2 regions of the Streptomyces tirandamycinicus genome follow, and region 2 is predicted to be linked to the other one. Evidence: riboswitches for the same ligand, from Rfam matches in the RefSeq annotation. Region 2 holds a riboswitch; the other holds the start of a gene.
What was found. A riboswitch is a leader RNA that binds a small molecule or an ion and turns the genes downstream of it on or off. The one in region 2 is predicted to bind cobalamin.
Positions count from the first base shown of each region.

Region 1: another riboswitch for cobalamin. It lies ahead of DDW44_RS07730 (cobalamin biosynthesis protein); the one in region 2 lies ahead of DDW44_RS20440 (ribonucleoside-diphosphate reductase subunit alpha).

Region 1 covers NZ_CP029188.1:1,731,160-1,736,534, reverse strand. The annotation lists gene dnaG (DNA primase) at 1-1,324, shown strand, start outside; gene DDW44_RS07745 (RNA polymerase sigma factor) at 1,590-2,990, shown strand; gene DDW44_RS07740 (hypothetical protein) at 3,107-3,247, opposite strand; partial or broken gene DDW44_RS07735 (ABC transporter permease) at 3,252-3,365, opposite strand; partial or broken gene DDW44_RS07730 (cobalamin biosynthesis protein) at 3,359-3,613, opposite strand; cobalamin riboswitch at 3,645-3,803, opposite strand; gene DDW44_RS07725 (hypothetical protein) at 3,937-4,158, opposite strand; gene DDW44_RS07720 (inorganic phosphate transporter) at 4,171-5,375, opposite strand, start outside.
Region 2 covers NZ_CP029188.1:4,597,842-4,603,216, reverse strand. The annotation lists gene DDW44_RS20455 (carbon starvation CstA family protein) at 1-1,706, shown strand, start outside; gene DDW44_RS20450 (YbdD/YjiX family protein) at 1,721-1,927, shown strand; gene DDW44_RS20445 (GNAT family N-acetyltransferase) at 2,017-2,517, shown strand; cobalamin riboswitch at 2,572-2,714, shown strand; gene DDW44_RS20440 (ribonucleoside-diphosphate reductase subunit alpha) at 2,840-5,218, shown strand; gene DDW44_RS20435 (ribonucleotide-diphosphate reductase subunit beta) at 5,276-5,375, shown strand, end outside.

The DNA.
Region 1 (5,375 bases), 2.9 Mb from region 2:
CCCCATCGACCGCTTCCGCGGCCGGCTGATGTGGCCGATCCGGGACATCTCCGGCGATGTGGTCGGCTTCGGCGCGCGCAAACTGCGCGACGACGACAACGGGCCGAAGTACCTGAACACCCCGGAGACCGCGATCTACCGCAAGTCGCAGGTGCTCTACGGCATCGACCTGGCGAAGAAGGAGATCGCCAAGTCCAGCCGCGCGGTGGTCGTCGAGGGGTACACGGACGTGATGGCCTGCCACCTCGCGGGGGTCACGACGGCGATCGCGACCTGCGGCACCGCGTTCGGCGGCGACCACATCAAGATCCTCCGCAGGCTGCTGATGGACAACGGCAGCGCCAAGGTGATCTTCACCTTCGACGGTGACGCGGCCGGCCAGAAGGCCGCGCTCCGGGCCTTCGAGGACGACCAGAAGTTCGCCGCGGAGACCTTCATCGCCGTCGCCCCGGACGGCATGGACCCGTGCGATCTGCGGCTCGCCAAGGGCGACGAGGCCGTGCGCGAGCTGGCCGAGCCGCGCAACCAGCTGTTCGAGTTCGCGATCCGGCAGATCGTGAAGACCTACGACCTGGAGACGCCGGTCGGCCGGGCCGCCGCCCTCGACGAGGCGGCGCCCATCGTCGCGCGGATCAAGAACAGCGCCTCCCAGCACGAGGTGGCCGTCCAGCTCGCCGGCCTGCTCGGCATCCTCGACACCCAGTTCGTGGTCCGCCGCGTCGCCCAGCTCGCCCGGTGGGCACGGGAGCGGGGGAACGGCGGCGGCCGGGGACCGGCCCCCGCACACCCCTCCCCGCCGTACGGCACCGCACCCCCCGCCGCGCGTCCCGGCGGGCCGGCACTCCATCTGCGCAGCCCCGCCCACCGCACCGAGCGCGAACTGCTGAAGCTCGCGCTCCAGCACCCGGAGCTGGTCTCGCCGGCGTTCGACGCCTACGGCGCGGACGAGTTCACGGCCCCGCCGTACGCCACCGTGCGCCAGGCGATCGCGGACGCGGGCGGCGCGGAGTTCGGCGTCCCCGACCCCCCCGGCTATCTGGCCCGCGTCCGGGAAGCCGCGCCCGACGACTCCGTCCGCGCCATGGTCACCGAACTCGCGGTGGAATCGGTCCACTCCAGGACCGTCGACGAGAGCTACGCCGGCGTCCAGCTCGTCCAGGTCCGGCTGCGCGCCGTCGACCGCCGTATCCGCGAGGTCCAGGGCACCCTCGCCCGTCTCGGCGCCCAGGCCGACGCCCAGCAGCTCGCCGCCGTGCAGAACGAGCTCTGGGTGCTCCAGCAGTACGCCCAGTCGCTCCGCAACCGCGGCGCCGACGCGCTCTGAGGAGCCCTGGCGCCGACGCGCTCTGAGGAGCCCCGGCGCCGGGCGGCCGAGGGCGCGCCCGGCGGCTCTCCGGGCCGGGCGGGGAGCCGGACCGGCCGGGGAACCCACCCCGCCCCCCGCGCCGCCCACGCCACACCACCGGGCGGTCCGCCCACGGCACCCGCACCACCCGGCCCACCGGTAACCGGCCGGTCACGCACCGGACGCAAAAAGTCACCGCACGCCCCTCGTGGCGGTGATGTGTCGTACCCCACACTGGGGGGCGGTGCCTGAGTCCCCGGAGCGCGGCCGGTCCACGGCAGGTGGGCCACTCGATCCCGCGGATCCGCTCATCGTGTACGGGACGGACAGCGGCCCGGCCGCCGTCCCCGTCCCGCTGCTGTCTGCCCCCCGACCGGCAGCACCCACCCTGGAGGTCGCCCCCGTGCAGACCCGCACCCTGACCGAAGCCGAACCGTTCGCGGCGGTCCCGCCGCAGAGCCGGGCAGCGCACCACCCCGAGAACGAGCCCCCTCCGATGCCGGACGCCATGGCGGCGGAGGACGGGCCCGGGGCGGCGGACCCGCCCGAGCCCGCCGAGTCCCGCGAGTCCCGCGAGTCCCGCGAGCCTGCCGGGTCCCCTGAGTCCCCTGGGGCCTTGGGTTCTCCCGAGCCCGCCGAGTCCCCTGAGCCCGCCGAGTCCCCTGAGCCCGCCGGGTCGTTCGAGCTTCTCGAGGCTCCCGTGCCGCCGGCCCGCCGGGACGCGGGCGGCCACGCCCCCTCGTCCGACCTGTTCCGGCAGTACCTGCGGGAGATCGGGCGCATCCCGCTGCTCAGCGCCGCCGAGGAGGTGGAGCTCGCCCGCCGGGTCGAGGCGGGCCTCTTCGCCGAGGAGAAGCTGGGCAGCACCCCCGACCTCGACTCCCAGCTCGCCCTCGACCTCGACCGGCTCGTCGTCATGGGACGGATGGCCAAACGCCGGCTGATCGAGGCCAATCTGCGGCTCGTCGTGTCCGTCGCCAAGCGGTACGTCGGGCGCGGGCTGACCATGCTCGACCTCGTCCAGGAGGGCAACCTCGGGCTGATCCGCGCCGTCGAGAAGTTCGACTACGCCCGCGGCTACAAGTTCTCCACGTATGCGACCTGGTGGATCCGCCAGGCCATGTCGCGGGCCCTCGCCGACCAGGCCCGGACGATCCGCGTGCCCGTCCACGTCGTGGAGCTCATCAACCGCGTCGTGCGGGTCCAGCGGCGTCTGCTGCAGGAACACGGCTACGAGCCCACGGCGGAGGAGGTCGCCGCGCAGCTCGATCTCGCGCCCGAACGCGTCGGCGAGGTGCTGCGGCTCGCCCAGGAACCGGTGTCGCTGCACGCACCGGTCGGCGAGGAGGACGACGTCGCCCTCGGCGACCTCATCGAGGACGGCGACGCCGCGTCCCCCGTGGAGTCCGCCGCCTTCCTGCTGCTGCGGCAGCACCTCGAAGCCGTCCTCTCCACGCTCGGCGAGCGGGAGCGCAAGGTCGTCCAGCTGCGCTACGGACTGGCCGACGGCCGGCCCCGCACCCTGGAGGAGATCGGCCGGATCTTCGGCGTCACCCGGGAACGCATCCGCCAGATCGAGTCCAAGACGCTCGGCAAGCTGCGCGACCACGCCTACGCCGACCAGTTGCGCGGCTATCTGGACTGAGTCCCGCCGGGTCCCGGACGCACGGAACCGCCGGACCCCGGCCGCGCGCCCCCGCCGGCCCGGGATGAACGGACCGCCGGACCCCGGCCGAACGGACCGGCCGGGCCCGGCGGGCGTCACCCGCGAGCGGCGCCGGCGCCCCGCGCCGGGACGGCCTCGACGCCTTCGACCGCCTTGGCCGTCTCGACCGCCTTGGCGGCCTTGCGGCCGCGACCGCCGAAGGTGACGGTGAGTTCGTCCACATCGAGCAGTGGCATGACATCAACCTCGCAGCTTCGGGTCGAGGGCTTCGCGCATGGCCTCGCCGAGCAGGGTGAAGCCCAGGGCGGTGACGATGATGGCGACCGCCGGGTACATCGACATCATCGGCGCGTTGAGGCCGCGGCCAGCGCGCCCGCGGCGACCGCGCCCCCGGCGCACACCGCGGTGTGCAGGGTGCCCCAGCCGCGGTGGTCGTGCCAGAGTCTCCGTTCGACCGCGGCGGCCGCCCGCCCGAAGACCGCGACCGGGTGCCCGCGGCGTGGATCGCCGAGGAGCAGGTCACCGGCCAGTCCGGCGGCGGCGCCGTACGCGAACGTGATGTCCGGGCGCGGCAGAGCCGGCCCCCCGGGTTCGGCAGGCATGTTCGTCCTCACTCAGGGTCCGCGCCCCGGCTCGACGTGACCGGCGGCGAAGAGTTCCTGGCTCCGGGGTGCTCCCTGGTGCTCCTGGGGGAGCGCACCCGTGACAGTGGCGGGACCGCGCCGGATTCGCACCGGCTTCCTCTTCTGCCGCCGTAAGTGGCCCCGGAAGTCCACCACGGGCCCCGAACGCCCGTCAACTCGCCCTTGACCTGCGACGGGACAGGGCGCACGGCCGGCGCGGCGGGGGTGCGGGGCGGGCATGCGGCAGGGGCCGGGCACACCCGGAGGTGCGCCCGGCCCCTGCCGGAGGTCGTGCCGCGGCGTCAGACCACGATCAAGTAGATCCCGAAGGCCACGGCCGCCGCGCAGAGCGCGAAGCAGGCGTACGCGCCGGTGCGGGCGAGGCCGGCCGAGCCTCCCTGCGCGGCCGCGGCCTCCTGCCTGGAGAGACCCGCGATGCCCAGGGTGAACAGGCCCACCAGGGCGACGGTCACGACGAGGCTCACGCCGAAGACGGAGCCCAGAGCTACCCAGTCGATCTTCATGTCGTTCTTTCCTTACACCGTGGCGGCGGGCGCCGGAGCGGACTCGGAGGCCTGGGCCGGGACGGGGGCCGTCAGCGCGTCGGGCTCGGTCGCCGGGGCTGCCGTGGACGCGGCGGACGCGGTAGACGCGGCGTCCGGTGTCCCGGGCTCGGTCGCCGGGGTCGCCGCGACGCCGGCCGGGGGCGGGGAGACGGCCGCGATGGCGGTGGTGACGACGCCGGCGGGCTCGATCTCGTCGTCCGTGACATTGGTGTGGTCGACCGGCTTGCGGCGCGAGACCGTCCAGATGGCCCCGGAGCCCGCGACGAGCAGCACGGCCACGGCGGCGATGCCCCAGGTGCCCTGCTTGGTCAGGAACTCGGCGGCCGCGGCGACCAGGCCGGCGGCGGGCAGGGTCAGGCCCCAGGCGACGAACATCCGGGTCGCGGTGGACCAGCGGACCACACCGCCCTTGCGGCCGAGGCCGGCACCCATCACGGCACCCGAGCAGGACTGGGTGGTGGAGAGCGAGAAGCCGAGGTTCGAGGAGGCCAGGATGACCGTCGCGGCACTGGTCTGCGCGGCGAAGCCCTGCTGCGGCTGGAGGTCGGTCAGCCCCTTGCCCATGGTGCGGATGATGCGCCAGCCGCCGAGGTAGGTGCCGAGCGCGATCGCGACACCGGCGGAGACGATGACCCACATCGGGGGGTTCGAGCCGGGCGCGAGGACGCCTCCGGTGACCAGCGCCAGGGTGATGACGCCCATGGTCTTCTGCGCGTCGTTGGTGCCGTGGGCGAGGGAGACCAGGCCGGCGGAGGCGATCTGCCCGGCGCGGTAGCCCTTGGAGGTGGACCTGTTCTCGGTGGTGCCGCCGATGCGGTACGTCAGCCTGGTGGCGACGAGGGCCGCGAGGCCGGCGACGAGCGGCGCCGCGACGGCCGGGATCAGGACCTTGGTGACGATCGTGCCGCCGTTGACGGCCGAGAACCCGGCGGACATCACGGCGGCGCCGATGAGGCCGCCGAAGAGGGCGTGGGAGGAGCTGGACGGGAGGCCCAGCAGCCAGGTCAGCAGGTTCCAGAGGATCGCGCCGACCAGCGCGGCGAAGATCACCTCTGGCCGGATGCCCTCCTCGTTGATGATGCCGCCCGAGATCGTCTTGGCGACCTCGACCGACAGGAACGCGCCGACCAGGTTCAGCACGGCGGACATCGCCACTGCCGCCTTCGGTCTCATCG
Region 2 (5,375 bases):
GGGACGAGATCGGCCCCTTCGGCGGCGTGGCCGCCCTGATCGCGGTCTTCGCCATCATGATCATCCTGCTGGCGGTGCTGGCGCTGGTGATCGTCAACGCCCTGGCGCACTCCCCGTGGGGCGTCTTCTCCATCGGCATGACGATCCCGATCGCCCTGTTCATGGGCGTCTACCTGCGTACCCTGCGGCCGGGCCGGGTCAGCGAGGTGTCGGTCATCGGCGTCGCGCTGCTGCTGCTCGCGATCATCGCGGGCGGCTGGGTCGCGGACTCCTCGCTCGCGTCGTTCTTCACCCTGGAGCCGGGCACCCTGGTCGTCTGGATGGTGATCTACGGATTCCTGGCCTCCGTGCTCCCGGTCTGGCTGCTGCTGGCCCCGCGCGACTACCTCTCGACCTTCATGAAGGTCGGCACCATCGTGCTGCTCGCACTGGGCGTGGTCATCGCGATGCCGACCCTGAAGATGCCGGCCGTCACCGAGTTCGCGGGCAACGGCCAGGGACCGGTCTTCGCGGGCTCGCTGTTCCCGTTCGTGTTCATCACCATCGCGTGCGGCGCGCTCTCCGGCTTCCACTCCCTGGTCGCCTCGGGCACCACCCCGAAGATGATCCAGAAGGAGACCCAGATCCGGATGATCGGCTACGGCGCCATGCTGACCGAGTCGTTCGTCGCGGTCATGGCGATGATCTGCGCCTGCATCCTCGACCCGGGCCTGTACTTCGCGATCAACTCCCCGTCCGGCGTCATCGGCACGACGGTCGACTCCGCCTCCCAGGCGGTCGCCAACCTCGGCTTCACCGTCTCCCCCGAGCAGCTGACCCAGGCCGCGAAGGACGTCGAGGAGTCGAGCCTGCTCTCCCGCACCGGCGGCGCGCCGACCTTCGCGCTCGGCATGTCGGAGATCTTCTCCGCGGTCGTCGGCGGCGCCGGGATGAAGGCCTTCTGGTACCACTTCGCCATCATGTTCGAGGCGCTCTTCATCCTCACCACGGTCGACGCGGGCACCCGCGTGGGGCGCTTCATGCTGCAGGACACGCTCGGCAACGTCTACCCGCCGATGAAGCAGGTCAGCTGGAAGCCCGGCGTCTGGTTCGCCAGCGCGGTCGTCGTCGGCGGCTGGGGCTACTTCCTCTGGGTCGGCGTGCACGACCCGCTCGGCGGCATCAACCAGCTCTTCCCGCTCTTCGGCATCGCCAACCAGCTCCTCGCGGCCGTCGCCCTCGCCGTCTGCACCACGCTGCTGGTGAAGTCCGGACGCCTCAAGTGGGCGTGGGTCACGGCGGTCCCGCTCGCCTGGGACGCCACGGTCACCCTCACCGCGAGCTGGCAGAAGGTCTTCTCCGGCGACCCCAAGGTGGGCTTCTTCTCCCAGCGCGAGAAGTACCAGGCGGGCATCGACTCCGGCGAGGTGCTGGCTCCGGCGAAGTCGATGGACGACATGCACACCATCGTCACCAACTCCACCGTCGACGGCGTGCTCGCGGCGCTGTTCGCCCTGCTCATCGTGGTGGTCCTGGCGGACGCCGCCCGGGTCTGCTTCCGGTCGATCAGCAAGCCGGAGACCGTCCGGCTCGCCGAGGTCCCGTACGTCGAGTCGAAGCTCGTCGCGCCCGCCGGGCTGTTCGCCACCAAGGAGGAGAAGGCGGAGCTCGCGACGGCCGGCGCCGGCGCCGGCGGCCACGAGGCTGCCGGAAGCGGCAGGACGTGAGTACCGTGGCGGGTATGGCGATGGTGAGCGGCGTGCGGCGCGCGGTGGGCTGGATCCGCTGGTACGTGCGCGAGGTCTCGGGCGAGTCGGTGTACGACCGCTATGTGGCCCACACGCGGTCGCACGACCCCGACGCGGAGGTGATGTCCCGCCGCGAGTTCGAACGCCGCCGCACGGACGAGCGGGAGGCCGACCCCCGCAAGGGGTTCCGCTGCTGCTGACCACCCGGTCCGACCGCCGCCCACGGGCCTCCGCGCCCCCTCCGGGGAAAGCGGAGGCCTGCGCCGTACCCGTGGAGCACACTGCCGACATGGACATCACCATCAGGCGCGCGGAGCCCGGCGACCACGAGGCCCTCGGGGCGGTCACGACGCGGGCGTACCTCGACGGCGGGCTGCTGGACTTCGGCGAGGACGACCCCTATCTCGCCGTGCTGCGGGACGTCCCCCGGCGGGCCGCGGAGGCCGAGGTGCTGGTCGCGGCCGACCGCGGGGGGCGGATCGCCGGCGGGGTGACGTTCACTCCGTACGGCGGGCCCTGGGCCGAGGTCGCCGGCCCGCTGGAAGCCGAGTTCCGGATGCTGGCGGTCGACCCGGCGGCCCGCGGCCGGGGAGTGGGGGAGGCGCTGGTGCGGGCGTGCGCCGAGCGCGCCCGGGCCCTCGGCTGTCAACGGCTGGTCCTCTCCACCCATTCCGCGATGCACGCCGCCCATCGCCTGTACGGACGGCTCGGCTTCGCGCGGACACCCGGGCGGGACTGGACACCCGTGCCCGGCATGCCTCCCCTGCTGACCTACGCCCTGGAGCTCTGAACGGGCTCACGACACAACATGTGGGGGGTGCCGCAACTCGCCGCCCCTACATGTATGCTCGTGCTCGCTGTCGACGCAGGGGAATCCGGTGGGAATCCGGAACTGTCCCGCAACGGTGTACCGGCGTGCGCCGGTCCGAAACCAGGACCCGTACGCCCCGTGTGAGTCCGAGAACCTGCCGACGGTGCGCCCGGACCGTCCGGCCCGGGTGCCCAGACGTCCGGGCCTCGCGGAAAAGGCCGGTGGACGCGGTCCGCCCTGCCCGGGTGTGCGTCCGTGCCCCCGCCCCGCCGGCCCCCAGCCGAGCGAGGGAGAGCACCCCGTGACCATCGCGCCGCCCGATCCTGCTTCAGCGCAGCTCGCCGACGGACCAGGCACCGCGCTCCTGCGGACCCTGACCGAGCTCACCGCCGACCTGCCCGACGCCGACCCCGGCCGGGTGGCCGCGGCCGCTCTCCGGGGCCGTCACGCGGGCTCCGACGAGGCCGAACTGCGCGAACTGGCCACGGAGGCGGCCGCCGGGCTGATCTCCGAGGACCCGGCGTACTCCCGGCTCGCGGCACGACTGCTCACCCTCACCATCGCGGACGAGGCGGCCGGCCAGGGCGCGTCCGCGTTCTCCGGCTCGATCGCCGTCGGCCACCGCGAGGGGCTGATCGCGGACCGCACCGCCGCGTTCGCCGGGGCGCACGCCCGGCGTCTCGACGCGCTGGTCGACCCGGACGCCGACGACCGCTTCGGCTACTTCGGCCTGCGCACCCTCTACAGCCGCTATCTGCTCCGGCACCCGATCACCCGCAAGGTCATCGAAACCCCGCAGTACTTCATGCTGCGCGTCGCCTGCGGTCTCGCCGAGGACGACTCCCCGCGCGCGCTGGACGAAGTGGCGTCCCTGTACGGGCTGATGAGCCGCCTCGACTACCTGCCGTCCTCCCCCACGCTCTTCAACTCCGGCACCCGGCACCCCCAGATGTCGTCCTGCTACCTGCTGGACTCCCCGCTGGACGAACTGGACTCCATCTACGAGCGCTACCACCAGGTGGCACGGCTCTCGAAGCACGCCGGCGGCATCGGCCTGTCGTACTCCCGCATCCGCTCCCGCGGTTCGCTCATCCGGGGGACCAACGGCCACTCCAACGGCATCGTGCCGTTCCTGCGCACGCTGGACTCGTCGGTGGCCGCCGTCAACCAGGGCGGCCGGCGCAAGGGCGCCGCCTGCGTCTACCTGGAGACCTGGCACGCGGACATCGAGGAGTTCCTGGAGCTGCGGGACAACACGGGCGAGGAGGCGCGCCGCACGCACAACCTCAACCTGGCGCACTGGATCCCCGACGAGTTCATGCGCCGGGTGAACGCCGACGCCGACTGGTCGCTGTTCTCCCCCGCCGACGTGCCCGAGCTCGTCGACCTCTGGGGCGACGACTTCGACGCCGCGTACCGCAAGGCGGAGGCCGCCGGGCTCGCCCGCCGCACCATCCCCGCCCGTGAGCTCTACGGGCGCATGATGCGCACCCTCGCCCAGACCGGCAACGGCTGGATGACCTTCAAGGACGCGTCCAACCGCACGGCCAACCAGACCGCGGAACCCGGTACCGTCGTCCACTCCTCCAACCTGTGCACCGAGATCATCGAGGTGACCGACGACGGCGAGACCGCCGTCTGCAACCTCGGTTCGGTGAACCTCGGCGCGTTCGTCGTACCGGACGCCGCCGACGGCGAGGAGGTGATCGACTGGGCGCGGCTGGACGACACCGTCCGCACCGCCGTGACCTTCCTCGACCGGGTCGTCGACATCAACTACTACCCGACCGAGCAGGCCGGCCGCTCCAACGCCAAGTGGCGCCCGGTGGGCCTGGGCGCGATGGGCCTGCAGGACGTCTTCTTCAAGCTGCGCCTGCCGTTCGACTCCGCCGGGGCGAAGGCGCTGTCCACGCGCATCGCCGAGCGGATCATGCTGGCCGCCTACGAGGCGTCCTGCGACCTGGCCGAGCGCCACGGATCCCTCCCGGCGTGGGAGCGGACCCGCACCGCCCGGGGTGTGCTGCACCCCGACCACTACGACACGCAGTTCGCGTGGCCCGAGCGCTGGGCCGCGCTGCGCGAGCGTGTCGCCGCCACCGGCATGCGCAACTCGCTGCTGCTCGCCATCGCGCCGACCGCCACCATCGCGTCGATCGCCGGTGTGTACGAGTGCATCGAGCCGCAGGTCTCCAACCTCTTCAAGCGCGAGACGCTGTCGGGCGAGTTCCTCCAGGTGAACTCCTACCTGGTGGACGACCTGAAGCGGCTCGGCGTGTGGGACGCGCAGACCCGGGAGGCGCTGCGCGACTCCGGCGGCTCGGTGCAGGGCCTGAACTGGATCCCGGCCCAGGTGCGGGAGCTGTACCGCACCGCCTGGGAGATCCCCCAGCGCGGCCTGATCGACATGGCCGCGGCCCGCACCCCGTTCCTCGACCAGTCGCAGTCGCTGAACCTCTTCATGGAGACGCCGACCATCGGCAAGCTCTCCTCGATGTACGCGTACGCCTGGAAGCAGGGCCTGAAGACCACGTACTACCTGCGGTCCCGCCCCGCGACCCGGATCGCGCGGGCCGCCTCGGGCGCCGCTCCGGCCGCCACCATCCCCGTCCAGCAGGCCGCCGACCCCGAGGCCGTCGCCTGCTCACTGGAGAACCCGGAGTCCTGCGAGGCCTGCCAGTAACTCCGCCCCGCCATCCGCACCCCCCACCTCTGGAGGACGGCCCCCGCGCCGACTGCTATGAACGACAAGAACCTGCTCGATCCGGGCTTCGAGCTGACGCTGCGCCCGATGCGCTACCCGGACTTCTACGACCGCTACCGGGACGCCATCAAGAACA